Regions from separate parts of the Comamonas sp. FG99 genome, predicted to be linked through region 4. Evidence: predicted binding sites of a transcription regulator. Region 4 holds the regulator's gene; each other region holds the start of a gene.
The links. The regulator LexA, encoded in region 4, represses DNA repair genes until DNA is damaged. The targets are predictions, from matches to a motif close to ACTGTATNNNNATACAGT.
Positions count from the first base shown of each region.

Region 1: a site for LexA is predicted at 2,247-2,264, ahead of imuA (translesion DNA synthesis-associated protein ImuA). Genes of this name have one in related genera too.
Region 2: a site for LexA is predicted at 5,089-5,106, ahead of recA (recombinase RecA). Genes of this name have one in related genera too.
Region 3: a site for LexA is predicted at 5,271-5,288, ahead of ACODRX_RS08305 (DNA topoisomerase IV subunit B). Genes of this name have one in related genera too.

Region 1 is NZ_JBMDII010000002.1:21,394-28,709, forward strand. It holds gene ACODRX_RS01565 (xanthine dehydrogenase family protein molybdopterin-binding subunit) at 1-1,613, opposite strand, end outside; gene ACODRX_RS01570 ((2Fe-2S)-binding protein) at 1,627-2,073, opposite strand; gene imuA (translesion DNA synthesis-associated protein ImuA) at 2,272-3,072, shown strand; gene ACODRX_RS01580 (Y-family DNA polymerase) at 3,014-4,354, shown strand; gene ACODRX_RS01585 (error-prone DNA polymerase) at 4,364-7,316, shown strand, end outside.
Region 2 is NZ_JBMDII010000008.1:34,584-41,899, reverse strand. It holds gene ACODRX_RS07390 (PrkA family serine protein kinase) at 1-1,566, shown strand, start outside; gene ACODRX_RS07385 (YeaH/YhbH family protein) at 1,624-2,892, shown strand; gene ACODRX_RS07380 (SpoVR family protein) at 2,889-4,514, shown strand; gene ACODRX_RS07375 (MarR family winged helix-turn-helix transcriptional regulator) at 4,520-5,020, opposite strand; gene recA (recombinase RecA) at 5,169-6,260, shown strand; gene recX (recombination regulator RecX) at 6,270-6,725, shown strand; gene ACODRX_RS07360 (Bug family tripartite tricarboxylate transporter substrate binding protein) at 6,822-7,316, shown strand, end outside.
Region 3 is NZ_JBMDII010000009.1:88,551-95,866, forward strand. It holds gene ACODRX_RS08295 (citryl-CoA lyase) at 9-800, shown strand; gene parC (DNA topoisomerase IV subunit A) at 819-3,179, opposite strand; gene ACODRX_RS08305 (DNA topoisomerase IV subunit B) at 3,261-5,237, opposite strand; gene ACODRX_RS08310 (MFS transporter) at 5,375-6,598, shown strand; gene ACODRX_RS08315 (hypothetical protein) at 6,606-6,770, shown strand; gene ACODRX_RS08320 (class I SAM-dependent methyltransferase) at 6,793-7,316, shown strand, end outside.
Region 4 is NZ_JBMDII010000014.1:89,258-96,573, forward strand. It holds gene tsaD (tRNA (adenosine(37)-N6)-threonylcarbamoyltransferase complex transferase subunit TsaD) at 1-804, shown strand, start outside; gene ACODRX_RS11635 (enoyl-CoA hydratase/isomerase family protein) at 900-1,682, opposite strand; gene ACODRX_RS11640 (crotonase/enoyl-CoA hydratase family protein) at 1,924-2,718, shown strand; gene ACODRX_RS11645 (hypothetical protein) at 2,726-3,223, opposite strand; gene lexA (transcriptional repressor LexA) at 3,339-4,052, opposite strand; gene ACODRX_RS11655 (asparaginase) at 4,179-5,216, shown strand; gene ACODRX_RS11660 (MFS transporter) at 5,445-7,085, shown strand; gene ACODRX_RS11665 (alpha/beta hydrolase family protein) at 7,067-7,316, opposite strand, start outside.

The DNA.
Region 1 (7,316 bases), on a different contig from region 4:
TCCAGCGGATCGCGCCGGGCCTGGTGGGCCAGCTCGTCGATGAAGCTCTCGAAGAAGAAGCAATTCTGCGTATAGCCCACGCCGCGCCAGAAGCCCGCCGGTATCGCGCTGTTGACCATCGCATAGCGCACGCCGAAATGCGGCAGCGCATAGGGCACGTCCACCACGCCCTCCACCGATTTCGGGTCGACGCCGTTCTTCACCCGCTCGGGGAAGTTGCGGATATAGATGGACGAGCAGGCCAGCCGGGCCTCCAGCGCCAGCACGCCGCCGCCCTCGCCCAGCACCGCCGCAAAGCGCGCGGCTGCCGCCGGGCGGTAGAAGTCCTGCTGAATGTCCTCCTCGCGCGACCAGATCAGCTTGACCGGGCGCCTGGCCGCCTGCGAGGCCAGCGCCGCCTGGATGAAGATGTCGAACTCCTCGCGCCGCCCGAAGCCCCCGCCCACGAAGGTGGAGTGCACCGTGATGCGCTCGGCCGGCAGGCCCAGGTGCGGCGCCAGGCGCGCGGCGATCTCGCCGCAGACCTGGGTCGGGCCCCAGATCTCGGCCCGGTCGGCGCGCACATCGGCGGTGGCGTTGATCGGCTCCATGGTCGCATGGGCCAGGTACGGCACCTCGTATTCGGCCTCCACGCGCTGGGCGCTCTGGCGCAGCGCGGTTTCAGGATCGCCAATGCGCCTGGCCACGGTGTCGGTCTGCGCCGCGGCGCTGCGCAGTTGGGCCAGCATGGCCTTGCTGTCCACCAGCGGGCCCTCGGGCGCTTGCCAGTCAAGCTGCAGCTTGGACAGGCCCTGCTTCGCCGGCCAGTAGCTCTCGCCCAGCACGGCCACGGCGCTGCCGGTCAGCGGCACGACCTGGTGCACGCCCTTGACCGCCAGCGCTGGCTTGTCGTCGAAGGGCTTGAGCCTGCCACCGCGCACCGGGCTGGCCGCCACGGTGCCGATGAGCATGCCGCGCACCTTCACATCCACGCCAAAGACTGCGCTGCCGTTGGTCTTGAGCGGAATGTCCAGCCGCTGCACCGGCTGGCCGATGAGCTGCCACTCGGGCCTGGGCTTGAGCGCGATCCTGGCCACGTCGGGCCGCGGCAGCAGCGCCGCCTTGGGCGCCAGCTCGCTATAGCCCAGCATGCGCCCGCTGGCCGCATGCAGCACGCGGCCGCGCACCGCGGTGCATTCGGCGGCGCTCACCTTCCATTCGCGCGCGGCGGCCTCCACCAGCATCAGGCGCGCGGCCGCGCCTATGCGGCGCAGCGGCTCGAAGGACCAGCGCGACGAGGTGCTGCTGGCCGTGGCCTGCACCTTGAACATGCGGTTGGCATAGACCGGGTCGGTGGGCGCGATCTGCGCGCGCACCTGGCGCCAGTCGCATTCCAGCTCCTCGGCGATCAGCATCGGCGCCGAGGTGTACACGCCCTGCCCGATCTCGGCCGAGGGCACCATGATGGTGACCGTGCCGTCGGGCGCTATGCGCAGCCAGGCGTTGACATCGTCCGGGTCGCGGGCCGGCTGGCCCTGGGCCGCGGCAACCGGCAGCCTGAAGCCCAGCACCAGGCTGGCGGCCGCGCCGCCGGTCTTGAGGAAGTCGCGGCGATTCACTTGCATTGCTTGCATGGCGGCGCCCTCCTCAAGCCTTGGCGGCGCGCAAGATAGCACGCTCCACCCGGGGATAGGTGCCGCAGCGGCACACGTTGGTCATGGCCTCGGCGATCTCGGCCTTGGTGGGCTGGGGCTTGTCCTTGAGCAGCGCGGCCGCGGCCATGAGCATGCCCGACTGGCAGTAGCCGCACTGCGGCACCTGCTCGGCGATCCAGGCCTGCTGCACCGGGTGGGAGTTGTCGCTGGACAGGCCTTCGATGGTGGTGATGCGCGCCTTGGCCACGGCCGACACCGGGGTGATGCACGAGCGCAGGGCCTTGCCATCCACATGCACCGTGCAGGCGCCGCACAGGCCCGCTCCGCAACCGAACTTGGTGCCGGTAAAACCCAGGTAGTCCCTCAAAACCCACAGCAGCGGCGTGTCCGCCGCCACATCCAGACGGCGCGAGCGCCCATTTACGTTCAAGGTAATCATGCAATCCTCGACGGATTGTGGGAGCGTTTGCCGCTCTCCCAGTGGGGCGCCTCGCATTGAACACCAATGAAGCACACGCCGCGCAATTTAGGGCGGCGGCGCAGATCTGTCAAAACCGGGAAATAACCCAGCCCAGGGTTGCCGTATTGGTGTTATTGGATCTTTTGGTGCATACTGTACAAATAAACAGTATTCATCATGCCTCGCCACAGCCCCCACTCTCCTGCCGCCCAAGCCCATGCCCGGCTGCCGCCCTCGGTGGCCGCCGCCGTGTGGCCGGGCGCGGACATGGCGCAGTCGCGGGCGGCAGCGGTGGCCACGGGCTGGGCCGAGCTGGACCGGGCGCTGCCCGGCGGCGGCTGGCCCACCCATGGGCTGACCGAGCTGCTGCCGCCGCAATGGGGCACGGTGGAATGGCGCCTGACCGCGCATGCGCTGCGGGCCTGCAGCGCCCAGGGCCTGCCGGTAGCCGTGCTGGGCGCGCCGCACCCACCGCATGCCGCCGGCCTGGCGCAGTCGGGCATCGCGCCCCGCCAGCTGGTATGGGTGGCCCATGCCTCGGCGCCAGACCTGCTCTGGGCCACCGAGCAGCTCATCAGCGCCAACGCGGCGGGCACCGTCATCGCCTGGCTGCGCGAGGCGCGGCCCGAGCAGATACGCCGCCTGCAGATCGCCGCGCACCGCTTCGACGGGCTGGTGTTCCTGGTGCGCCCCGCCACGGCCCTGCATATGGCCACGGCCGCGCCCCTGCGCCTGCAGGTGGCGCATGCGCCAGACTGGGCTTTGCAGCTGCGCATCCTCAAGCGCCGCGGCCCGGCGCTGGCAGATGCCTTGCGGCTGCCCGCCGTGCCGCCAGCGCTGGCCGGCCTGCTCACGCCCCGCATGCTGCATTACAGCGGCCGCCTGGCGCCGCCCGACACTTTCCCCCGCAAGGTTTCGCATGCCGACCCCGCTCTGGGCAGCCCTGCTCCCGCCACCGCCGAGCCCGCCTGGCACTGAGGCTGCGGCCCCACAGGGCCTGGCCTGGTGGTGCCTGCAGTTCACGCCGCGCGTCGCCATGCTTGCCGGCGCGGTGCTGATGGAGCTGTCCGCGTCGGCGCGGCTGTTTGGCGGCACCCGGGCGCTGGCGGCCCGCATTCGCGGCGAAAGCGGGCTGCTGGGCGTGCAGGCGCTGGCCTGGGCACCCACCAGCCTCGCGGCGCTGGCGCTGGCGCGCTGCGGCCAGCGCAACGGCTTTGCCCAGCCGCTGCCGCAGCTGCTGGATGCCCTGCCCCTGGCGGCGCTCGATGCCGCTCAGGCCCATGCGCCTACGCTGGCCCGCCTGGGCTGCGCCACGCTGGGCCAGGTGCGCGCGCTGCCGCGCGGCGGCGTGGTGCGCCGCTTCGGCAAGGAGCTGCTGGCGGCGCTGGACCAGGCCTATGGCCTGCAGCCCGAGGCCCACGCCTGGATCGAGCTGCCCGCGCAGTTCCAGGCGCGGCTGGAGCTGGCGCACCGCGCCGACAGCAGCGCGCACATCGTGCACGGCGCCGCGGTGCTGCTGCGCCAGATGTGCGGCTGGCTGGCAGCGCAGCGCGCGGGCATCACCCATTTCACGCTGCGCTGGCGCCACGATGCGCTGCGCAGCAGCGCCGCCGCGGCCGGCGGCGAACTGGGCATCCGCACCGCCGCCTCCACCCGGCAGCTCGATCACCTGCAGCGCCTGCTGCAGGAGCACCTGGCCCATGTGGTGCTGCAGGCCCCGGTGGTCGAGCTGGAGCTGCTCGCCCCCGAGCCGCAGCCGCTGCAGGAAAGCGCCGCCGACCTGCTACCCGACCCCGCCCGGCGCCACGAGCACCTGCCCCAGGTGCTGGAGCGCATTGCCGCGCGGCTGGGTGCCGGCCAGGTGCTGCGCCCGGTGCTGCGCGACGACCACCGCCCCGAATGGCAGCAGCACTGGCAGCCGGCGGGCGAGCCGCTGCCGGCCGCCGAGGCGGCGCTGCCTGCCCTGCCCCAGCCCAGCTTCCTGCTGGAGCAACCGCTGGCGCTGCCGCACGACAGCCAGGGTGCCCCGCTGTACCAAGGCCCGCTGCAGCTGGTGGTGGGCCCGCAACGGCTGGAGGGCGGCTGGTGGCACCGCAGCCCGGACTTTGCCCAGCCCGGCACAGCAGCGGAGCAAACCGCGCACAACGCGGTGCGCGACTACTGGATCGCCGCCAGCGCGCATGCCGGCATGCTGTGGATCTACCAGACCCGGCTGGAGGGCGAGCAAGGCGCCTGGTTCCTGCACGGCATCTTCGCCTGAGCGCCCACCATGGCCGACATCCTCCCCCCCTACGCCGAACTCTGGTGCCTGAGCAACTTCAGCTTTCTGCGCGGCGCCAGCCATCCGCACGAGCTGGTGGCGCGCGCCGCGCAGCTGGGCTACAGCGCGCTGGCGCTGGCCGACGAATGCTCGATGGCCGGCATGGTGCGCGCCCATGTGGCCGCGCGCGAGCACGGCCTGCCGCTGCTGGTGGGCACGCAGTTCGCGGTGCGGCCCGTGCCCGGCGGCGCGCCCTTCACGCTGGTGGCGCTGGCCTGCAACCTGCGCGGCTATGGCAACCTGTGCGCGCTGATCACCAAGCTGCGCAGAAAGTCGCCCAAGGGCCAATACCTGCTGGCGCAGGCCGCCGTGCAGAAAAGATCGTTCGAGGATTGCGTGGTGCTGGTGGCGCCAGAGCGCGACGCCGGCGATGCCCAGCTGCAGGCCCTGGCCCGCTGGATGCGCGCGCTGTTCGGCGAGCGCTGCTGGATCGCGGTGCACCAGGCCTGCCGGCTCGACGACGAGATGTGGCTGGCCCGATTGCAGCGCATGGGCGCGGGCGCAGCCATTCCCCTCGTGGCGGCGGGCGACGTGCACATGCATGTACGCTCGCGCAAGCCGCTGCAGGACGTGCTCAGCGCCACGCGCACCGGCCGGCCCCTCACGGCCTGCGGCCATGCGCTGCAGCCCAATGCCGAGCGGCACCTGCGCCACCGGCTGCGGCTGGCGCAGCTGTACCCGCCCGAGCTGCTGGCCGAGACCCTGCGGGTGGCCAGCCATTGCCGCTTTTCGCTGGACGAGCTGCGCTACCAGTACCCCGACGAGGTAGTGCCCGCGGGCGAGACGCCCGCCGCCTACCTGCGCCGCGTCACCTACGAGGGCGCGGCCCGGCGCTTTCGCGGCGGCATAGGCGCCGATATGCAGCAGCGCCTCGAACAGGAGCTTGCGCTGATCACCGAGCTGCGCTACGAGCACTACTTTCTGACGGTGTACGACATCGTGCACTTTGCGCGCAGCCAGGGCATCCTGTGCCAGGGCCGGGGTTCGGCCGCGAACTCGGTGGTCTGCTACTGCCTGGGGGTGACCGAGGTCAGCCCCGAGCAGACCACGCTGCTGTTCGCGCGCTTCATCAGCAAGGAGCGCAACGAGCCGCCCGACATCGACATCGACTTCGAGCACGAGCGGCGCGAGGAAGTCATCCAGTACCTCTACAGCAAGTACGGCCGCCACCGCGCGGCGCTCACTGCGGTGGTCATCAGCTACCGCAGCAAATCCGCCATCCGCGACGTGGGCAAGGCCCTGGGCTTCGCGCCTGCCGCCATCGACCAGCTGTGCAAGAGCCGCTACTGGTGGGACGGCGACGCCATCAGCCCCGAGGCGCTGGCCGGCGCCGGCCTGCACCCCGAAGACCTGGCGGTGCGCCAGCTGCAGGAGCTGACGCAGGCGCTCATCGGCTTTCCGCGCCACCTGTCGCAGCATGTGGGAGGCTTCGTGCTCACGCGCGGGCCGCTGTCGCGCATGGTGCCGGTGGAGCGCGCCGCGATGGACAAGCGCACCGTCATCGAATGGGACAAGGACGACCTCGACGCCATGGGCCTGCTCAAGGTCGACGTGCTCTCGCTGGGCATGCTGACCGCGCTGCGCAAGGCGCTGGCCCTGGTGGGCCAAAGCCGCGGCGAAGCGCTGGCGCTGGAGCACATACCGCCGGGCGACGAAGCCACCTACGACATGATCTGCGCGGCCGACACCATCGGCGTGTTCCAGATCGAAAGCCGCGCGCAGATGAGCATGCTGCCGCGCCTCAAGCCCCGCAGCTACTACGATCTGGTGGTGCAGGTGGCCATCGTGCGGCCCGGCCCCATCCAGGGCGGCATGGTCCACCCCTACCTGCGCCGGCGCCAGCAGCTGGAGCCCGTCCGGTATGAAAACGACGACCTCAGGCCGGCCTTGGAGCGCACGCTCGGCGTGCCGATCTTCCAGGAACAGGTGATGCAGATCGCCATGCTGGCGGCCGGCTTCACGCCCGGCGAGGCCGACCAGCTGCGCCGCGCCATGGCCGCCTGGAAGCGCCACGGCGACCTCGCCCCGTTTCGCCGCAAGCTCATCGACGGCATGCAGGAGCGCGGCTACCAGCCCGAATTTGCCGAAGCCATCTTCGAGCAGATCAAGGGCTTCGCCAACTACGGCTTCCCCGAAAGCCATGCGGCCAGCTTCGCCATCCTGGTCTACTACAGCTGCTGGCTCAAGCGCCACCATCCGGCCGAGTTCCTGGCCGCCATGCTCAACAGCCAGCCGCTGGGCTTCTACAGCGCCAGCCAGCTGGTGCAGGATGCGCGCCGCCATGGCGTCGAGGTGCGGCCGGCCGACGTGCTCTACAGCGGCATCGACTGCACGCTGGAAGAGCCGCAAGCCAAGCACTCCATGCCCGCGGTGCGCCTGGGCCTGCGCCTGGTGGATCAATTGCCCCAGGCGGCCGCGCGGCGCATCGTGCAGGCGCGGGCGGCCATGCCTTTCGACAGCGCGCAAGACCTGGCGCTGCGCGCCCGGCTGCCGCAGCGCGAGCTCAAGCTGCTGGCCGCCGCCGATGCGCTGGCCAGCCTCGAAGGCCACCGCCGCAACCAGCTCTGGCAGGCGGCCGGCCATATGCGGGCGCCCGCGCTGCTGCAATCCGCGCCCATTGAGGAAGATCTGTTCGAGCTGCCGCCCGCGCCCGAGGGCGAAGACATCCACTGGGACTACGCCGCCCTCGGCCTCACGCTGCGCCGCCATCCACTGGCGCTGCTGCGGCCCCGGCTCGCACTGCGCCAGGTGCACACCGCCGCCAGCCTGCACCAGGTGCCCAACGGCCACTGGGTGCGCCACTGCGGCATCGTCACGCTGCGCCAGCAGCCCGGCACCGCCAAGGGCACGGTCTTCGTCAGCCTGGAAGACGAGACCGGCGTGGTGCAGGTCATCTGCTGGC
Region 2 (7,316 bases), on a different contig from region 4:
GCCGAGCGCCTGAAGTACCTGATGCAGAAGGTGCCGTTCTACGCGCTCAAGGGCTCGCCCGTCAACGAGTCGCCGCTGGGCCTGTTCGACCCGGTGGAAGACGGGCCGATCCTGGAGGAGCAGTTCGGCATTCCGCGCCGCTGCCTGAGCCGCGTGCTCTCGCCCTGGGCCGTCAAGCGCCTGGAGGAGCTGGGCGGCGACATCCGCCAGTTCCGCGTCGTCAAGCGCTACCCCAGCATCCTCAAGCAAGTGGGCATCGCCAAGACCGAGCCGGGTGACGAGAACAACCAGGACATCTCCAGCCTGGTGGGCAAGGTGGACATCCGCAAGCTGGAGAACTTCGCCCAGGACGACACCGACGCCTACAGCTACTCGGGCGGCCTGTGCCTGGCCAACCAGGGCCTGCTGGAGTTCGTCGAGATGTTCAAGGCGCCGATCAAGGTGCTGCACCCGCTGCTCACCGCCACGCAGGAGGGCAACTACAAGGGCACCGAGGGCTTTGGCGCGATACCTTTCGATGGCCTGGTGTTGGCGCACAGCAACGAAAGCGAGTGGAAGGCCTTTCGCAACAACAAGAACAACGAGGCCTTCCTGGACCGCATCTACATCGTCAAGGTGCCGTACTGCCTGCGCGTGTCGGAGGAGGTGCGGATCTACGAGAAGCTGATCCGCGAATCCTCGCTGGCCAGCGCGGTGTGCGCGCCCGGCACGCTCAAGATGATGGCCCAGTTCGCGGTGCTCACGCGCCTGAAAGAGCCCGAGAACTCCAGCATCTTCAGCAAGATGCAGGTCTATGACGGCGAAAGCCTCAAGGACACCGATCCGCGCGCCAAGAGCTACCAGGAGTACCGCGACTATGCGGGGGTGGACGAAGGCATGTCGGGCATCTCCACGCGCTTCGCGTTCAAGATCCTGTCCAAGGTCTTCAACTACGACAGCACCGAGGTGGCGGCCAACCCGGTGCACCTGATGTACGTGCTGGAGCAGCAGATCGAGCGCGAGCAGTTCCCGGCCGAGCTCGAGACCAAGTACACCAGCTACATCAAGGAATACCTGTCGCCGCACTATGCCGAGTTCATCGGCAAGGAGATCCAGACCGCCTACCTGGAAAGCTACAGCGAATACGGCCAGAACATCTTCGACCGCTACGTCACCTACGCCGACTACTGGATCCAGGACAGCGAGTACCGCGACACCGACACCGGCGAGGTGTTCGACCGCAATGCGCTCAATGCCGAGCTGGAGAAGGTCGAGAAGCCCGCCGGCATCGCCAATGCCAAGGACTTCCGCAACGAGATCGTCAACTTCGTGCTGCGCGCGCGCGCCAACAACCAGGGCAAGAACCCAAGCTGGACCAGCTACGAGAAACTGCGCCTGGTGATCGAGAAGAAGATGTTCTCCAACACCGAGGAGCTGCTGCCCGTGATCAGCTTCAATGCCAAGGCCAGCGCCGAGGACGCGCGCAAGCACGAGGACTTCGTCACCCGCATGGAAGCCAAGGGCTACACGCCTAAGCAGGTGCGCCTGCTGTGCGAGTGGTACCTGCGCGTGCGCAAGAGCAGCTGAGGCAGTTGGCGCGGCGCGCCGGCATCGGGCGCGCCGCGCCATGCATGGGGGGCACAGATGGCATTGCAAATCATCGACCGCAGGCTCGCCGGCAAGAACAAGTCGGTGGGCAACCGCGAGCGCTTCGTGCGCCGCTACAAGGAGCAAATCGCCGAGGCGGTGCGCCGCGCCGTGAACCAGCGCGACATCCGCCACATCGAGGAGGCCGAGAACATCACCATCCCGCGCAAGGACATCCGCGAGCCGGTGTTCCACCACGGCTCCGGCGGCGTGCGCGACACCGTGCACCCGGGCAACAGCGAGCATGTGCGCGGCGACCGCATCGCCCGGCCGCAGGGCGGCGCGGGCGGAGGCTCCCAGGCCAGCGACAGCGGCGAGGGCGAGGACGATTTCAGCTTCACCCTGTCCAAGGAAGAGTTCATGGAACTCTTCTTCGAGGACCTGGCCCTGCCGCGGCTGCTGCGCACCCACATCGCCAGCACGCTGCAGTACAAGACGCGCCGCGCCGGCTACAGCCACGACGGCACGCCGCACAACCTGGCGGTGCTGCGCACCATGCGCGGCGCCCTGGGCCGGCGCATCGCGCTGACCAAGGCGCCGCACCGCGAGCTCGCCGCCCTGGAGGCCGAACTCGCGGCCCTGCTGCAAAAGGGCGAAGACGGCAGCAGCCAAGCCGTGGCCGAGCTGCGCCAGCGCATAGAGGCGCTACAGGCGCGCATGGGCAAGGTCGCCTTCCTCGATCCGCTGGACCTGCGCTTTCGCAGCCGCACCAAGGTGCCCGAGCCCAGCAGCCAGGCGGTGATGTTCTGCGTGATGGATGTCTCCGGCTCCATGGACCAGGAGCGCAAGGACCTGGCCAAGCGCTTCTTCATCCTGCTGTACCTGTTCCTCACGCGGCACTACGAGAAGATCGACATCGTCTTCATCCGCCACCACACCCAGGCCGCCGAGGTCGGCGAGGACGAATTCTTCCACTCCCAGGAGAGCGGCGGCACCGTGGTCAGCAGCGCGCTGGTGCTGCTCGAGCAGATCATCCGCGCGCGCTACCCGGTGGCCGACTGGAACATCTACGTGGCCCAGGCCAGCGATGGCGACAACTTCGGCGACGACGGCGGCAATTGCCGCAACCTGCTGGCCGACCGGATATTGCCGCTGGTGCGCTACTTCGCCTATGTGCAGGTGGTGCAGGACGAGCAAAGCCTGTGGCAGGAGTACAGCCAGCTGGTGCCGCTGTTCCCGCACTTCGCCATGCGCAAGGTGTCTGGGCCGGGCGACATCTATCCCGTGTTCCGCGACCTGTTCAAGAAAGAGGGCGTATCGGTATGAATCCCTCCCAATACCCCGTGCTGGCGCGCCGCGCGGGCGGGCACCACAAGAAGCCGCCCTTCGCCGGCGAGCGCGCGCCGCGCGGCGTGCCGCCCGATCCGCTGCCGGCCGGCAAGCGCCCGACGCGCCCGCTGCCCGACCCCAGCGACTGGACCTTCGAGCTGATAGAGCGCTACCACGGCGCGATTGCCGCCACGGCCGAGCGCTATGGCCTGGACACCTACCCCAACCAGCTCGAAGTGATCTCGGCCGAGCAAATGATGGATGCCTACGCCAGCGTGGGCATGCCCGTGGGCTACCGCCACTGGAGCTACGGCAAGGAATACCTCGCGACCGAGCGGCGCTACCGCCGCGGCCACATGGGCCTGGCCTACGAGATCGTGATCAACTCCAACCCCTGCATCAGCTACCTGATGGAGGAAAACACCACCGCCATGCAGGCGCTGGTGATCGCCCATGCGGCCTACGGGCACAACAGCTTCTTCAAGGGCAACTACCTGTTCGGCATGTGGACCGATGCGGGCAGCATCATCGACTACCTGGTCTATGCCCGCGACTTCATTGCCCAGTGCGAGGAGCGGCACGGCATCGAGACGGTGGAGCAATGGCTGGACTCCTGCCATGCGCTGGCCAACCTGGGCGTGGACCGCTACCGCCGCCCGTCCAAGAAGACCCTGGCGCGCGAGCGCGCCGAGCGCGAGCAGCGCGAAGCCTATGCCCAGCAGCAGGTCAACGAGCTGTGGCGCACCCTGCCGGCGCGCCCGGGCAAGGACAGCGCGGTGCCGGAGAGCGAGCGCTTTCCCAAGGAACCCGAGGAAAACCTGCTGTACTTCATCGAGAAGAACGCCCCGCTGCTGGAGCCCTGGCAGCGCGAGATCGTGCGCATCGTGCGCAAGATCGCCCAGTACTTCTACCCGCAGCGCCAGACCCAGGTGATGAACGAAGGCTGGGCCACGTTCTGGCACTACACCCTGCTCAACACGCTATACGACGAAGGCTGGCTCACCGACGGGGTGATGATCGAGTGGCTGTCCTCGCACACCAATGTCATCTACCAGCCGCCGGCCGGGCACCGCGCCTACAGCGGCATCAACCCCTATGCGCTGGGCTTTGCCATGTACCGCGACATCCGGCGCATCTGCCAGCAGCCTACCGAGGAGGATCGGCGCTGGTTTCCCGACATGGCCGGCACACCCTGGCTGCCGGCGCTGCACCATGCCATGCAGAACTTCAAGGACGAGAGCTTCGTCGGCCAGTACCTCAGCCCCAAGCTGATGCGCGACATGCGGCTGTTCGCCATCCACGACGATGCGCGCGAGCGCGAGCTGCTGGTCAGCGCCATCCACGACGAGGACGGCTACCGCAGCCTGCGCCAGACCCTGTCGCAGCAGTACGACCTGGGCGTGCGCGAGCCCAACATCCAGGTCTGGAACGTGAACCTGCGCGGCGACCGCTGCCTCACGCTGCGCCACACCCAGTACCAGGGGCGCCCGCTGGCCGACGATGCGCTGGAAGTGCTCAAGCACACCGCGCGCCTGTGGGGCTTTGGCGTGCAGCTCGAAACCGTCAATGCCGACGGCGAGGCGCCGGTGCTGCTGCACGCGGTGCCGCCACCATCCTGAACGGTTCAAAAGCCGGGCGCGCCGCCCGCATAGGCCTCCAGCCCCAGGGCCACCACCGCCGCCACGTCCCCGCCCACCTCGGCGCGGAATTCGGCCTCGGCCTGTGCCACCGCCAGCTCGAAGGCCTTGAGCCACAGCAGCCCGGTCTTGGTAAAGCGCACCCGCCGCGCCCGCGCATCGTGCGGATCGGGCTCCTTGGTCACCAGGCCCCAGGCCTCGCACTGCTCGACCAGGCTGGCCATGGCCTGCTTGCTCATCCCCGCGCGGGCGGCCAGCGCGCTCAGCCGGTCGCCGGCCAGCGATAAATGCCGCGTGATGTGGATGTGCGCGGCGCTCACCTGGTCGCGCGCCGCCAGGTTCGACAGCGCCAGCGGCACATCGATATCGTGCGCCATCAGCTGCAGCACCCGCGCGTCGAAGCGGCGCATCGCATGGCCGAGCAATCGGCCCAGGTGGGTCTGGCGCCAGGCATCCGAGGCCGGCGCGGTGGCTTGCAATGCTTGCATGGAGCTGATTTTAGTCAGCTAAACTGACTAAAAACAGGGTTCCTGGAAAAGTATGGGTCGCATAAACTACTGTTCAAGCATCCAGCCTGGTTATCCATTCAGGTGGCATGCAAACCCTCTCAAGTCTCAGCCTACAAGGAGTGCTTCCATGGACGCCGTCACCAAGAACGCCAAATCCGCCGATAAATCCACCGACAACAGCGAAAAGGCCAAGGCCTTGCAGGCCGCGCTGGCCCAGATCGAAAAGCAGTTCGGCAAGGGCACGATCATGCGCCTGGGTGAAGGCGAAGCCATCCAGGACATCCAGGTCGTGTCCACCGGCTCGCTGGGCCTCGACATCGCGCTCGGCGTGGGCGGCCTGCCCCGTGGCCGCGTGATCGAGATCTACGGCCCCGAATCCTCGGGCAAGACCACGCTGACGCTGCAGGTCATCGCCGAAATGCAAAAGCAGGGCGGCACCTGCGCCTTCATCGACGCCGAGCACGCGCTCGACACCGGCTACGCCCAGAAGCTGGGTGTGAACCTTGGCGAGGTGCTGATCAGCCAGCCCGACACCGGCGAGCAGGCGCTGGAGATCGTCGACAGCCTGGTGCGCTCGGGCGCCGTGGACCTGATCGTGGTGGACTCGGTGGCCGCGCTCACGCCCAAGGCCGAAATCGAGGGCGAGATGGGCGACCAGCTGCCCGGCCTGCAGGCCCGATTGATGAGCCAGGCGCTGCGCAAGCTCACCGCCACCATCAAGAAGACCAACTGCATGGTCATCTTCATCAACCAGATCCGCATGAAGATCGGCGTGATGTTCGGCTCGCCCGAAACCACCACCGGCGGCAATGCGCTCAAGTTCTACGCCTCGGTGCGCCTGGACATCCGCCGCACCGGCACCATCAAGAAGGGCGACGAGGCCATCGGCAACGAAACCAAGGTCAAGGTGGTGAAGAACAAGGTCTCGCCGCCGTTCAAGACCGCCGAGTTCGACATTCTCTTCGGCGAGGGCATCTCGCGCGAGGGCGAGATCATCGACATGGGCGTGAATGCGCGCATCATCGAAAAAAGCGGCGCCTGGTACGCCTATGGCGGCGAGAAGATCGGCCAGGGCCGCGACAATGCGCGCGAATTCCTGCGCGAGAACCGCGACCTGGCGGTGGAGATCGAGAACAAGGTGCGCGACAGCCTGGGCATTGCCCTGATGCCCACCGACGGCGTCATTCCCGACCCGCAAGAGAAGGAAAAGTCCAAGTAAGGCCCGCGCATGTCGTTTGCCAGGCTCTCGCTCAAGGGCCGCGCGCTGCGCCTGCTGGCGCTGCGCGAGCACTCGCGCAGCGAGCTGCAGGCCAAGCTGGCGCCGCATGTGCAGGAGGGCGAGGACCTGCCGGCCCTGCTCGACGAGCTTGAGGCGCGCGACTTCATCAACCCGCGGCGCGTGGCCGAGTCCATCGTGCACAGCAAGGCGCAGCGCTACGGCGCGGCCCGCGTCGCGCAGCAGATGCGCAGCAAGGGGCTGGATGCCCAGCTCATAGGCGATGCGCTCGAGCAGCTGCGCGCCACCGAGCTGCAGCGCGCCCGCGAGGTCTGGCGCCGCCGCTTCGATGTGCCGCCGGCCACGCCGCAGGAGCGGGCGCGGCAGATGCGCTTTCTGTTCGGGCGCGGCTTTGGCGGCGACGTGGTGCGCAAGGTGCTGGGCGGGGCCGGCGACGAGGATGCGTAGCGCCTCCATGCCGCAGCGGCATAGCTGCTAGATGCCTGCGGCAGTGCCGGCCGCCGCCGATTGCAGCCACAGTGTGGGCTCCACAGGAGACTTCACATGCAAAGACGACAGTTCGCCGGCGCCCTGCTGGCGCTGGGAACCATGCCGCTGGCCGCGGGCGCGCAGCAGGCACTTTCCTCCAAGCCCATCCGCATCGTGGTGCCGTTCGGCCCCGGTGGCGTGGCCGATCTCACCGTGCGCATGGTGGCGCAGAAAATGACCGAGCTGATGGGCGGCCAGTCCATCATCGTCGACAACAAGCCCGGCGCGGGCGGCGTGGTGGCGGCCGAGCAGGTGGCCCGGGCCGCGCCCGACGGGCTCACGCTGCTGCTCATGTCCAACGCCAATGCGGTGGCCGAGGGACTGTTCAAGTCGCTTTCCTACAACGCGGCCAAGGATTTCGCGCCGATCTCCATGCTGGGCTATTTCGACCTGGCGGTGCTGGTGGCGCAGGAGAGCCCCATCCGCTCGCTGCAGGACCTGGTCGCGCAGGCCAAGGCGCGGCCTGGCAAGCTCAACATCGGCACCATCAACATCGGCAGCACCCAGCAC
Region 3 (7,316 bases), on a different contig from region 4:
TACTGAACATGAGCAAGCCAAGCCCTTCCAAGCCCGCCCCCACCACCAGCCTGTGCACCCACACCCTCACCAGCCTGCACTACGGCAATGCCAACCTGGTGGAAGACCTGATGGGCAAGAAAACCTTCACCGAGGTGATGCTGATGCAGATCCTGGGGCGCCCGCCACGCCCGGTGGATCTGCGCGTCACCGACGTGGTGCTGATCGTTCTGATGGAGCATGGCCTCACCCCCAGCGCCATCGCCACCCGGCTCATCTACATGAGCGCGCCAGAGAACCTGCAGGGCGCGGTCGCGGCCGGGCTGCTGGCCGTGGGCAGCTCGTTCGTGGGAACCATGGAGAATTGCTCAGGATTGCTGGACCGCATCCTGGCCGCCGAGGACCCCGCCGCCGAGGCGCTCCAGATCGCCCGGCACTACAAGGAATTGCGCTCGCCGGTACCGGGCTTCGGCCACCATCTGCACAAGCCGGTCGATCCACGCGCCTACAAGCTGCTGGAGCTGGGCCAGGCCGAGCCGGAGCTCAAGGGCGATCACATCCGCGCGCTGCAAACCCTCTCGCGGGCGGTCGACCAGGTGGCCGACCGGCCCATCACCCTCAATGCCACGGGCGCGGTCGCCGCGCTGCTGGGTGAGATCGGCGTGCCAACCCAGGTCATGCGCGGCTTTGCCGTGATCTCCCGCGCAGCGGGGCTGGTAGCGCACATCGTCGAGGAGCAAAGCGATCCGTCCGGCCGCTTCATCTGGGATACGGTGGAGCACGCCATTGCCTTCGTCAGCCCCGCATCCAGCCAGGATTGACGCACGGGCCAGCCGCCCTCACTCCACCCGGAACACCCCGTTCGGCTTGAAGCCCAGATCAGCCGCCTTGCCCTTCTTGGCGCGGCTGGTCTTGGCATTGTTCAGGCTGCGGATCTCCAGCGTCTCCTCGCGCTCCTTGCCGCCCCGGCCCAGGCCTTCGATGCGGATGCTGCGCGTGTAGGCGGCGGCACCGGCGAGGCGGTCCTTGTCCTCCAGGTCGATCAGCTTCAGGCCCTTGCCGCCGTTGGCCATGTGGTTGAGCTCGGCGATGTCGAAGGTCAGGATGCGGCCACCCACCGAGGCGCAGGCCACATGGGTGGCATCGGGCAGCTCCACGCTGCCGTTGGTGCCGCCCACGTGCGAGGGCCGGCACAGCTCGTCGCCGTCGGCCAGCGTGACGAAGGCCTTGCCGCCCTTCTGGCGCGAGACCATGTTCTCCACCAGCGCGATGAAGCCGTAGCCGCCGCTGGACGACAGCAGCAGGCTGGCCGACAGCGGCCCGGCAAAGTAGTAGAGGATGCGCGTGCCGGCTTCCAGCTCCAGCAGCGTGGTGACGGGCTGGCCGTCGCCGCGCCCGCCGGGCAGCTGCGCCACCGCGATGGAGTACACGCGGCCGTTGCTGCCGAACACCAGCAGCTGGTCGACCGTGCGGCACTCGAAGGTGCCGTACAGCGCGTCGCCCGACTTGAAGCCGAAGCTGTCGGGCGCATGGCCGTGGCCGGTGCGCGCGCGCACCCAGCCCTTTTGCGAGACGACGACGGTGACGGGCTCGTCCACCACCTTGACTTCGGCGACCGCCTTCTTCTCCTCCTGGATCAGCGTGCGGCGCGCGTCGGCAAAGGTCTTGGCGTCGGCCTCGATCTCCTTGACCATCAGGCGCTTGAGCGAGCTCGGGTTGCCCAGGATATCCTCGAGCTGGCCTTGCTCCTTGCGCAACTCCGAGAGCTCCTGCTCGATCTTGATGGCCTCGAGCCGCGCCAGCTGGCGCAGGCGGATTTCAAGAATGTCCTCGGCCTGGCGCTCGCTCAGGTCAAAGCGCGCCATCAGCGCGGGCCCCGGCTCGTCGCTGGCGCGGATGATGGCGATCACCTCGTCGATGTTCAGCAGGATGAGCTGGCGCCCTTCGAGGATGTGGATGCGGTCCAGCACCTTGGCCAGGCGGTGCTGCGAGCGCCGCGTGACCGTGGCCTGGCGGAAGGCGATCCATTCCTCCAGCATCTGGCGCAGCGACTTCTGCGTGGGCTTGCCGTCCAGGCCGACCATGGTCAGGTTGATCGGCGACGAGGTCTCCAGGCTGGTGTGGGCCAGCAGGCAGGTGATGAGCTCGGATTGCGGCGTCTTGCCGGTCTTGGGCTCGAACACGATGCGCACCGGCGCGTCCTTGCTGGACTCGTCGCGCACGCCGTCCAGCACCGACAGCAGCGTGGCCTTGAGCTGGTTCTGCTCCTGCGTCAGCGCCTTCTTGCCGGTCTTGACCTTGGGGTTGGTCAGGTCCTCGATCTCTTCGAGCACCTTTTGCGCCGACACGCCCGGCGGCAGCTCGTCGACCACCATCTGCCACTGGCCGCGCGCCAGCTCCTCGATGCTCCAGCGCGCGCGCACCTTGATCGAGCCACGGCCGCTGCGGTATGCGTCGGCGATGTCGCCGGCAGCCGAGATGATCTGGCCGCCGCCCGGGTAGTCCGGGCCGGGCATGATGGCCAGCAGCTCTTCGTCGCCGAGCTGGGGCCGCTTGATCAGCGCCACGCAGGCATCGGCCACCTCGCGCAGGTTGTGGCTGGGGATTTCGGTGGCCAGGCCCACCGCGATGCCGCTGGCGCCGTTGAGCAGCGCGAACGGCAGCCGCGCCGGCAGCTGGCGCGGCTCGTCGGTGGAGCCGTCGTAGTTGGGCACGAAATCCACCGTGCCCATGCCGATCTCGTCGAGCAGCAGGCTGGTGATGCGCGACAGCCGGGCCTCGGTGTAGCGCATCGCGGCGGCGCCGTCGCCGTCGCGGCTGCCGAAGTTGCCCTGGCCGTCGATCAGCGGATAGCGCTGGTTGAAGTCCTGCGCCATGCGCACCAGCGCGTCGTAGGCCGACTGGTCGCCATGCGGGTGAAAGCGGCCGAGCACGTCACCCACCACGCGCGCGCTCTTGACCGGCTTGGCCGCGGTGTTGCGGTTGGGGCCGCTGTAGCCCAGGCCCATCTGGTTCATCGCGAACAGGATGCGGCGCTGCACGGGCTTCAAGCCATCGCAGACGTCGGGCAGCGCCCGGCCCTTGACGACGGACAGGGCGTATTCGAGGTAGGCGCGCTGGGCGTATTGCCCCAGGTCCAGGCGGTCGCCGTCGTCGGGCGCCGCCGGCGCGGCCAGGTCCAAGGTGTTTTGATCACTCATAATTTGATAGCTGATTGCGCTTGCTGTACTGACTGTGCTTGCGCCAGCGTGGTTTTTTATTCAAATTCCGCCGAATGGGGCTCAGACGTCGATTTCCACATCGTCGCCATGCAGCTCCATCAGCTCCCGGCGTGCCGCGGCCTCGCCCTTGCCCATGAGCTGGGTCATGACGAGCTGGGTCTGCACCAGGTCGGTGGCGCCGAGCGTGATCGGCAGCAGGCGCCGCGTGTCGGGGTTCAGCGTGGTCTCCCACAGCTGCTCGGCGTTCATCTCGCCCAGCCCCTTGAAGCGGCTGATCTGGCATTTCTCGCGCGCCACGCCGTCCTTCTCGGCCTTGTCGAGGATGGCGACCAGCTCGCCGTCATCGAGCGCGTAGAACTTGGCGGCGGGTTTCTTGCCGCGCGCGGGCAGGTCCACGCGAAACAGCGGCGGCCGCGCCACGTAGACATTGCCGGCATCGATGAGCTTGGGGAAATGCCTGAAGAACAGCGTCAGCAGCAGCACCTGGATGTGCGAGCCATCCACGTCGGCATCCGACAGGATGCAGATCTTGCCGTAGCGCAGGCCCGAAAAATCAGGCTCGTCCTGCGGGCCGTGCGGATCGACGCCTATGGCCACCGAGATGTCGTGGATTTCGTTGTTGGCGAACAGGCGGTCGCGATCCACCTCCCAGGTGTTGAGCACCTTGCCGCGCAACGGCAGCACGGCCTGGGTTTCCTTGTCGCGGCCCATCTTGGCGCTGCCGCCGGCCGAGTCGCCCTCCACCAGGAAGACCTCGTTGTAGGCGGTGTCGCGGCTCTCGCAGTCGGTGAGCTTGCCGGGAAGCACGGCCACGCCGCTGCCTTTGCGCTTTTCCACCTTCTGGCCGGCCTTCTGGCGTGTCTGCGCGGCCTTGATGGCGATCTCGGCGAGCTTCTTGCCATAGTCCACATGCTGGTTCAGCCACAGCTCCAGCGCCGGGCGCACGAAGCCGCTGACCAGGCGCACCGCGTCGCGCGAGTTCAGCCGCTCCTTGATCTGGCCCTGGAACTGCGGATCCAGCACCTTGGCCGACAGCACGTAGCTGGCGCGGGCGAACACGTCCTCGGGCATGAGCTTGACGCCCTTGGGCAGCAGCGAATGCAGCTCGATGAAGCTCTTGACCGCCTGGAACAGCCCGTCGCGCAGCCCGCTCTCGTGCGTGCCGCCGGCGCTGGTCGGGATCAGGTTGACGTAGCTCTCACGCACCGGCTGGCCTTCCTCGGTGAAGGCCACGCACCACGCCGCGCCCTCGCCCTCGGCGAAGTTGTCGTCGTTCTTGCCGGCAAACTCCTCGCCCTCGAACAGCGGGATCACCGGATCGGCGGGCAAGGTTTGCAGCAGATAGTCCTTGAGGCCGCCCTTGTACTGCCAGGTCTGGGTATCACGCGTCTTCTCATTGGTGAGCGAGACGCTCACGCCGGGCATCAGCACCGCCTTGCTGCGCAGCAGGTGCACCAGCTCGCCCATGGGCAGGTGGGCGGATTCGAAATACTTCGCATCGGGCCAGACGCGCACCGTCGTGCCCTGCTTGCGGTCTCCCGCGGCCTGGGCGCGCTTCTTGAGCGGCTCGATTACGTCACCGCCCGAGAACGCGAGAGCAGCCGCCTGCCCCTCGCGGTAGCTGGCCACTTCGAGCCGCGTGGCCAGCGCGTTGGTGACCGACACGCCCACACCGTGCAGGCCGCCCGAGAAGCTGTAGGCGCCGCCCTGCCCCTTGTCGAACTTGCCGCCCGCGTGCAGCCGGGTGAACACCAGCTCCACCACCGGCGCCTTTTCCTCGGGATGCAGGCCGAAGGGAATGCCCCGGCCGTCATCCTCCACGCTCACCGAGCCGTCCGTGTGCAGGCAGACGCGGATCTTCTTGCCGAAGCCGGCCAGCGCCTCGTCGGCGGCGTTGTCTATCACCTCCTGGATGATGTGCAGCGGGTTGTCGGTGCGGGTGTACATGCCCGGCCGCTGCTTGACGGGCTCCAGCCCCTTCAGCACGCGGATCGAGGCTTCCGCGTAGTCACTGGTCTGCGTTGTCTTGGTTGCCATGGGGCGGCATTGTAGTGGCTTCCTTGGCAAAAAGCTGTATGAAAAACCAGTTAACAATTTCCAAGCGAATGCCCCGGCGACAGCACAGCCGCCCGGAACCCGCAACAATCGGCGGATTCGCTTCCCGCCCGATGGACATGCACAAGCAAGCACAACAACTCTCCCTGGCCCGCGTACTGCTGTGCGGCGGCGCGGTGGTCACGCTCTCGATGGGCATACGCCACGGCTTCGGGCTATGGCTGCAGCCCATCACCCAGGAGATGGGCTGGACGCGCGAATCCTTTGCGCTGGCGCTGGCCATCCAGAACCTGTCCTGGGGCCTGATCGGCATCTTCACCGGCATGCTGGCCGACCGCTTCGGCGCCACCCGCATCCTGCTGGCCGGCGCGCTGTGCTATGCGCTGGGGCTGGCGGGCATGGCCTGGTCGCCCAACACGCTGGTGTTCTCGCTCACCGCGGGGCTGTTGATCGGTATCGCGCAAACGGGCACCACCTACGCGGTGATCTACGGCGTGATCGGGCGGCAGATTCCGGCCGACCGGCGCTCCTGGGCCATGGGGGTGACCGCGGCGGCCGGCTCCTTCGGCCAGTTCTTCATGGTGCCGGTGGAGGGGCAGCTGATCGCCGGCCTGGGCTGGCACAACGCACTGCTGGTCTGCGCGGTGATCGTGCTGGCCATCGTGCCCCTGGCGCTCGCGCTGCGCGAGCCCGGGCTGGCCAGCGCGCGCCGGGCCGCCGCATCCGGCCCGCGCCAGTCGATCGGCCATGCCTTTGCCGAGGCCCTGCGCACGCCGAGCTTTCTGCTGCTGACCGCGGGCTACTTCGTCTGCGGCTTCCAGGTGATGTTCATCGGCGTGCACATGCCCAGCTACCTCAAGGACTGCGGCCTGCCGCCGCAAGTGGCCAGCTACTCGCTGGCGCTGATCGGGCTGTTCAACATCTTCGGCACCTACCTGGCCGGCTCGCTGGGCCAGCGCCTGGCCAAGCGCTATCTGCTGTCGGCCATCTATTTCATACGCGCCGTGGCCATCGTGCTGTTCCTGCTGGCGCCGCTGTCGCCCTGGTCGGTCTACGTGTTCGCGGCGGTGATGGGCTTCCTGTGGCTGTCCACCGTGCCGCTGACCAACGGCATCATCGCCCAGGTCTTCGGCATCCAGCACCTGTCCATGCTCAGCGGCATGGTGTTCTTCAGCCACCAGATCGGCAGCTTCCTGGGCATCTGGCTCGGCGGCTACCTGTACGACCACAGCGGCAGCTACCAGTCGGTCTGGTATGTGGCGATCGCGCTGGGCGTGTTCGCCGGCCTGGTGAACCTGCCGGTCAAGGAGGCGCCTGTACAACGCCTGCCGGCAGCGGCATGATGCGACCATGAACACGACTCCCGCCCCGCGCAGACGCTGGCGCCGCGCCGCCACCGGCACGCTCGTCGCGCTCGTCGCGCTCGTCGCGCTGGTGCTGGCAGGCGTCTTCATGCTCTATACCCGGCCCGAATTCATGCTGCGCATGGCCGACCATGTCTGGGCCTGTTTCTGATCGGCCGCGCAGCCCTGTCCCCATGCACTCCCTAGCCCTCGCGCCAGCCTCGCCCTGGATCACCCGCTTTGCAGGCCGGCTGGCACCCGGCTGCCAGGTGCTGGACCTGGCCTGCGGCAGCGGCCGCCATGCGGCCTACCTGCACGGCCTGGGCCACCGCATCAGCGCGGTGGACCGCGATGCGGCCGCGATAGCCGCGCTGCAGGCGCGCCTGCCGGGCCGCTTCATCTGCGCCGACATCGAAAACGGCCCCTGGCCCTTTGCCGGCGAGCGCTTCGATGCGGTCGTGGTCACCAACTACCTGTGGCGCCCGCTGCTGCCCCAGGTGCTCGCGGCGGTGGCGCCGGGAGGCTGGCTGCTGTACGAGACCTTCGCCCAGGGCAACGAGCGCTTTGGCAAGCCATCGCGCGCCGACTTCCTGCTGCGCCCCGGCGAGCTGCTGGAGCACTGCCCGGCGGCGGCCGGCTGGCAGGTGGCGGCCTACGAGCATGGCCAGCTGCCGTCGCCGCAGCGCATGGTGCAAAGGATTGCTGCACAGCTTGTTGC
Region 4 (7,316 bases):
GCCTTCACCCGCGGCCCGGGCCTGGCGGGCGCGCTGCTGGTGGGCGCGGGTACGGCCTGCGCGCTGGCCGCGGCGCTGGACCGGCCGGTGCTGGGCGTGCACCACCTGGAGGGGCACCTGCTGTCGCCTTTCCTCAGCAGCGATCCGCCGGAATTTCCCTTCGTTGCGCTGCTGGTGTCGGGCGGGCATACACAGCTGATGCGGGTGGACGGCGTGGGGCGCTACGAGATCCTGGGCGAGACCATCGATGACGCTGCGGGCGAGGCCTTCGACAAATCCGCCAAGGTGCTGGGCCTGCCGTATCCGGGCGGGCCGGAGCTGTCGCGGCTGGCGCAACAGGGGCGCGCCGATGCCTTCAAGCTGCCGCGGCCGCTGCTGCACAGCGGCGATCTGGATTTCTCCTTCGCCGGGCTGAAGACCGCGGTGCTCACCCAGGCCAAGAAGCTGGGCGCCGCGCTCGATGCCAGCAAGGCCGATCTGGCCGCAGCCACGCAGGCGGCGATTGTCGAGGTGCTGGTGAAGAAGACGCTGGCGGCGCTGGCGCAGACCGGCATGCGCCGCGTGGTGGTGGCGGGCGGCGTGGGCGCGAACCGGCTGCTGCGCGCGCAGCTCGATGCGGCCTGCGCCGCGCGCCAGATCCGCGTGCACTATCCGGAGCTGCAACTGTGCACCGACAATGGTGCGATGATCGCCATGGCCGCCGCGATGCGCCTGCAGGCCGGCCAGCAGCAGGCGAGCAAGACCTATGCCTTCGACGTGAAGCCGCGCTGGCCGCTGGATGCGATCAGCCCGGCAGTGGCTTGATTTCAGAAACAATAGCTGCTAGCGCTTGTCTGTCAACGATTTCAATATGAAAAGTATTTGAAATCATTGACGGATAAGCGCTAAAAGCTATCTTTTTACCACTGGAACAGCGGCGGCTGCTTGGCGATGAAGCGCTTGATCGCCTCCTGGTGGAATTCGCTTTCGCGGCACAGGGTCTGGGCGATGGCTTCCTGCTGGTAGACCGAGTCGCGGGCGGTCTCGAAGGCGCGGTTCATCACCACCTTGGTCATGCCGATGGCCTCGGTCGGCGCGCTGGCGAAGCGCTCGGCGAAGGCCAGGGCGCGCTCCAGCACGCTCGACTCGCTCACTTCGTAGACCATGCCCAGCGACAGGGCTTCCTGCGCGTCGACGACGCGGGCGGTGAAGGCCAGTTCCTTGGCCTTTTGCAGGCCGATCAGGCGCGGCAGGAGGTACATGGCGCCGAGGTCGGGGATGAAGCCGATCTTGCTGAACACCACGCAGAACTTGGCGCTGGGCGCTGCGAAAACAAAGTCGGCGCTGAGCGCGAGCGACAGGCCGGCGCCGAAGACGCTGCCTTCGACGGCGCTGATCACGGGTTTTTCCATGTCCAGCAGCTCATCGAACCATTTGTGCAGCGCCAGCATGCGGTTGCGGCTGTCGAACACGTCCTGCTTGCCGGAGACGGTCTGGGCCATCGACTTGATGTCGCCGCCGGCGCAGAAGTGCCCGCCGGCGCCGGCCAGCACGATGGCCTTGACGCTGCGGTCGTCGCGCAGCTGCGGCACCAGGCGCGCGAACTCCTCGCGCATGGACTGGTCCAGCGCGTTGCGCGCTTCGGGGCGGTTCAGGGTCAGCAAGGCGGTGGCGCCGTGCATGGTGAGTGTCAGGGATGTCATGGTCGTCGGTCCGGAAAATGTGGGGGCGCGTGGCCGTATGCCCGTGCGCCCAGGCATGCATGCTAAGAATAGCCGCGCGGCAGGCCTGTCCCCCACACGTCAGACTTCGGCAATGCTGAACCGGTGCTTACGCACAGGCGAGGGAGCCATACGCAATCGGTGTCAGCTGATAGCGCGGCAAACGCGGTGTTTGCGCGTATGCTCCGGCGCAAACCCCTTGCAGGACCCTAAGGAGCACATCGTGAATGCATTCTTGAAGTACGAGCAGCGCGGCCATGTGGTGACGCTGACCATGTCGCAGCCCGAGCAGCGCAATCCCCTGACCGGCAACACCGCGGTCGAGGAATTCCTGGCGGCGGCAGACCGCATCAGCGCCGACCGCAGCGTGCGCGCGGTGATCCTGACGGGCGAGGGGCCGGCCTTCTCGGCCGGCGGCGATATCCGCAAGATGAAGGAGCAGTCTTTCGGCGAGGTGGACGGCATGCGCATCCGCGACGACTACCGCCAGGGCATTCAGCGATTGCCGCTGGCGCTGTTCAACCTGGAGGTGCCGCTGATCGCCGCGGTCAACGGCCCCGCCGTGGGCGCCGGGCTGGACCTGGCCTGCATGTGCGACCTGCGCATCGCCTCCGACAAGGCGCGCTTTGCCGAGAGCTTCATCAAGATGGGCATCATCCCCGGCGACGGCGGCGCCTGGCTGCTGCCGCGGGTGATCGGTTTGTCGCGCGCGGCCGAGCTGTCGCTCACCGGTCGCATGATCGACGCCGCCACCGCGCTGCAATGGAACCTGGTGTCGCAGGTGGTGCCGCACGAGGAGCTGCTGGCGGCCGCCAACCGGCTGGCCGACGAGATTGCCGCCAACCCGCCGCAGGTCACGCGCATGACCAAGAAGCTGATCCGCGAAGGCATGCACATGAGCCTGGCTTCGCTGTTGGAGCTGTCGGCCGCCTACCAGTCGCTGGCCCACCAGACTGCCGACCACCGCGAGGCGGTATCGGCCTTTCTGGAAAAGCGCACGCCGCAGTTCGGCGGCTGAGCCTCCTTCAGCTCACGCGCTCCAGCCGCTCCAGCCGCTCCAACTCTGCGCAGACATCGGCCATGCGGCCGGCGATGGCCCAGCCGCTTGGCCGGCCGGCGCGGGGGCTGCCATGGCCCCAGAACATCTTGATCGAGGCATCGTTGGCCGCCGCGGCGCTGTGCTGCTGCACCGGGCTGGCCAGGTGCGACACCGCGGCCTCGATGCGGGCACCACGCAGCAGCTGGCTCCGTGGGCGCTGGCTGGCGGGGCGGGGGCGGCGGATCAACTCCAGCGGGCGTGCCGCTGCGCCAGGGTGAACGGGCGCGGGGGCATCCAGCAGGCTTAGCTGCTCGCCGGCGGGCTGCCGGTGCACAACCGCGCTGCGGTGCCAGGTGGCATGGGCGGGCGCCTGCCGTTCATCGTTGGCACAGGGCAAGGCACTGGATAGCGCGCCGGATGCGCTAAAGGCAGTGAAAGGGCGGGCGAGCGGCACCAGCGCGCGCAAGGCGTCGGCAATCAGCATGTGAATCTCCTAGTGTGGTCAAAACACAGGCAGGATTGCAAAAGCATGGCTGCCGCAGGGTTGGGGGTGCTTGCGCACCGCCACAACGCCCGCCACCTGCGGCGGCCTGGCGGGGCTACATCAGCATGGTGTTGCGGATCAGCCCCACCGCGATGCCCTCGATCTCGAAGGGTTCGCCGGGGTGGACGACGATGGGCAGGTAGTCGGGGTTTTCGGCCAGCAGCTCGATGCCTTCCTTGGTTCGGTGCAGGCGCTTGACGGTGACGTCATCTCCCAGCCGCGCCACGATGATCTGGCCGTTGCGGGCCTCATGCGTGGCTTTGACGGCGAGCAGGTCGCCGTCCATGATGCCGGCGTCGCGCATCGACATGCCGCGCACCTTGAGCAGGTAGTCGGGCTGCTGCGCGAACAGGCCGCCTTCGACGGAATAGGTGCGGTCCACATGCTCCTGCGCCAGGATGGGCGAGCCGGCCGATACGCGGCCAACCAGCGGCAGCAGCAGGCTGCCCAGGCGCTGCACGATCTCGTTGCCCATGTCGGCCAGCGCAGCCCGCGCGGGGGCCATGCCGTTGCGCGCCTGCTGTGCTTCCTGGATGGTGCGCAGTGCCTCGGCCTTGAGCCGGATGCCGCGCGAGGTGCCGCTGACCAGCTCGATCGCTCCCTTGCGCGCCAGCGCCTTGAGGTGCTCTTCCGCCGCGTTGGCGGATTTGTAGCCGAGCGCGGTGGCGATCTCGGCCCGGGTCGGCGGGGCGCCGGTGCGCGCGATGGCGTCCTGAACCAGCTCCAGGATTTGCTGTTGGCGCGCCGTGAGCTTGAGGTGGTCTCGCATAAGATCTCCGGTTCATTGGCAGATGGCCGATACAGACGGCCGATACAAGGCGGATCGGGCCGCGGTGTTTACTGTGAATTAATCCAGTACCTGTATTTTTAACCAGTTTTTTGTCGGAGGCAAGAGATGCCATCAAAAATTGTGCTGATCGGCACCGGCGGCACCATTGCCGGGCTGGCGCCGGATGCGGCGAATGCGGGGCATTACCAGGCCGCCCAGCTGTCGGTGCAGGCGCTGCTGCAGGGCCTGCCTGGCTGGGGCGGGGAGGGCGGCGCGGCGCCGGTCGAGGCGCTACAGCTCGCGCAGATCGACAGCAAGGACATGGATGATGCGGTGTGGCGCGCGCTGTTGCAGGCCTGCCACAGCGCGCTGCTGGATGCGCAGGTGCGCGCGGTGGTCATCACCCACGGCACCGACACCATCGAGGAGACCGCATGGTTTCTGCAGGAGTGCCTGGGCCGGCTGCCCAAGCCGGTGGTGCTGACCTGCGCGATGCGGCCGGCCAATGCCTTGATGCCCGACGGGCCGCAGAACCTGCGCGATGCGCTGGCGGTGGCCACAGCCGCGGCATGGCTGCCCGAGGTGGTGGTGGTGGCCGAGGGCGAGGTGCATGCGGCACGCTGGGTGCAGAAGATGCATCCGCACCGGCTGCGGGCCTTTGGCTCGGGCGAGCAGGGGCCGGCCGGCTGGGTGGAGAACGGCGGCGTGCGCTGGGCCGGCGGCAGGTGCGCGGATACACCGGTGGGCATGCCGCCGGGCTACCGGGGCGCCCAGGCGGCGCAGCGGCTGGCGCAGGCCGATGTGCCCTGGCCCTGGGTCGAGGTGGTGGGCAGCCATGCGGGCGCCCGCCCCGAGCTGCTCACCGCTTTGCTGCAGGCGGGGGTGCAGGGCCTGGTGCTGGCCTGCACCGGCAACGGCACGCTGCACCAGGCCTTGCTGGCTGGCGCCCAGCAGGCGCGCCGGCAAGGCGTGCCGGTGTGGCGCAGCTCGCGCTGTGCGCTGGGGCAGATCCTGGAGCCCGGGGTGGCGCTGCGGCCGCCGCTGCAGTGGGAGCCGGGCGCCGAGGCGCCCCCTGCAAGCAGCCTCAGCGCGGTGAAGGCGCGGGTGTCGCTGCAGCTGGGGCTGCTGGGCCTGTTCGGCAAAAATGGCTTGGCCAGCGGGTAGTGGGATGGATCGGTCAAGGGCCGAGGGCGGCAAAGTCGCCATCGGCCTGTCTTTTTGCCCGCAAAATGCGGGTTCATGGCCGACGATCATCTTTCCCAGTCCATATCGCCGCAGGCCGGTGATCAGAACCACAGCGCTCGCCCCCCGATTTCACCCGTGTCAACGCCCGAGCCCGCCGAAAGGCCCACTGGCCGCGAGCCCGGTGCCTTGCTGGAGGACCCTGCCGGCATGAGCGCCGAGGACGTGGCCGGCGCGGCCCAGACCGCAAGGCAGGCGCAGGAGCAAAAGGCGTCTGGCGCGGTATGGGCCCCGCTGTCGGCGCCCACCTTCCGCATGCTGTGGCTGATCTGGATGGCGGCCAATACCTGCATGTGGATGAACGATGTGGCGGCCGCCTGGCTGATGACCTCGCTCACCACCTCGCCGGTGCTCGTGGCCCTGGTGCAGTCGGCCTCCACGCTGCCGGTGTTCCTGCTCAGCCTGCCCAGCGGCGCGCTGGCCGACATCCTGGACCGGCGCCGCTATTTCATCGTCACCCAGTTCTGGGTTGCGGCCGTGGCGCTGGTGCTGTGCCTGGTGGTGCTGTCCGGCCGCATGACCGCGCCGCTGCTGCTGGCGCTCACTTTTGCCAACGGCATCGGGCTGGCCATGCGCTGGCCGGTGTTCTCGGCCCTGATTCCGGAGCTGGTGCCCAAGCACCACCTGCCTTCGGCGCTGGCGCTCAATGCGGTGGCGATGAATGCCTCGCGCATCGTCGGCCCGCTGGTGGCCGGCGCCATCATCGCCAGCCTGGGCAGTGCCTGGGTGTTCGTGCTCAATGCGGTGCTGTCCGTCGTCTCGGGCCTGGTGCTGATCCGCTGGAAGCGCAAGCACCAGGAAAGCCCGCTGGGCCGCGAACGCCTGCCCTCGGCCATGCGCGTGGGCCTGCAGTTCGTCAAGGAGTCGCCGCGCATGCATGCGGTGCTGGCCCGTACGGTGAGCTTTTTCCTGCAGTCCACCGCGGTGATGGCGCTGCTGCCGCTGACCGCGCAGCGCCTGCACGGCAGCAGCGATGGCGGCGGTGGCGCCAATACCTTCACGCTGCTGCTGGCCTCGATGGGCGCGGGCGCCATCATCGGCGCCACATTCTTGCCGCGGCTGCGCCAGGCCCTGCCCAAGGAGCGGCTGGTGCTGCTGGGCACCATCGTGCAGGGGCTGTCCACGCTGGTGGTGGCGTTTGCACCCCATGCCTACGTGGCGGTGCCGGCCATGATGCTGGCCGGCATGGCGCTGATCTCCACGGCCAACACCTTGAGCGTGGCGGTCCAGATGTCGCTGCCCAACTGGGTGCGGGCCCGCGGCATGTCGATCTATCTGATGTTCATCATGGGCAGCACCGCGGCGGGCGCCGCGCTCTGGGGGCAGGTGGCCAGTGTGCTCAGCGTGCGCGACAGCCTGGCGCTGGCGGCCGCGTCCGGCCTGCTGTCGATGCTGGTGGTGCAGCGCTGGGTGGTGGACCGGCAGATCGAGGAGGACATGAGTCCGTCCAAGGCCTTCAAGCGGCCGGTGGTCGACATACCGCCCGAGGCCGGGCGCGTGGTGGTGACCATCGAGTACCTGATCGATCCGGCGCAGGCGGCCGAATTCAGGGAGCTGATGCAGGAGAGCCGCCGCAGCCGCATGCGCCAGGGCGCGCTGACCTGGCATCTGCTGCACAGCCTGAGCCAGCCGGAACGCTATCTCGAACAGATCGTCGACGAATCCTGGACCGAGCACCTGCGCCGCTTCGACCGCGTGACGGCGGCCGATGTGGCGCTGCGCGACCGCAAGCTGGCCTTTCACAAGGGCAAGGAGCCGCCGCTGGTGCAGCGTTATTTCGCTGCAAGCTGACCGGCGCGGTCGAGCCGCCGGGCAAACCAGTCCGCCACGAAGGCGGTGCGCTCGGCCGCATGGTTGTAGAGCGTGTGCTCGCCGTCAGCCCACACGCGCAAGCTGGTGTCGGCATGGTCCGCGCCATCCAGAAAGGGCTGCAGGTCTTGCGGCTTCACCAGGGGATCGGCGCCGCCGTGCAGCACCAGCAGCGGGCAGGCGATGCGGTCGCGCCCGGGCCGAAAGCTCATG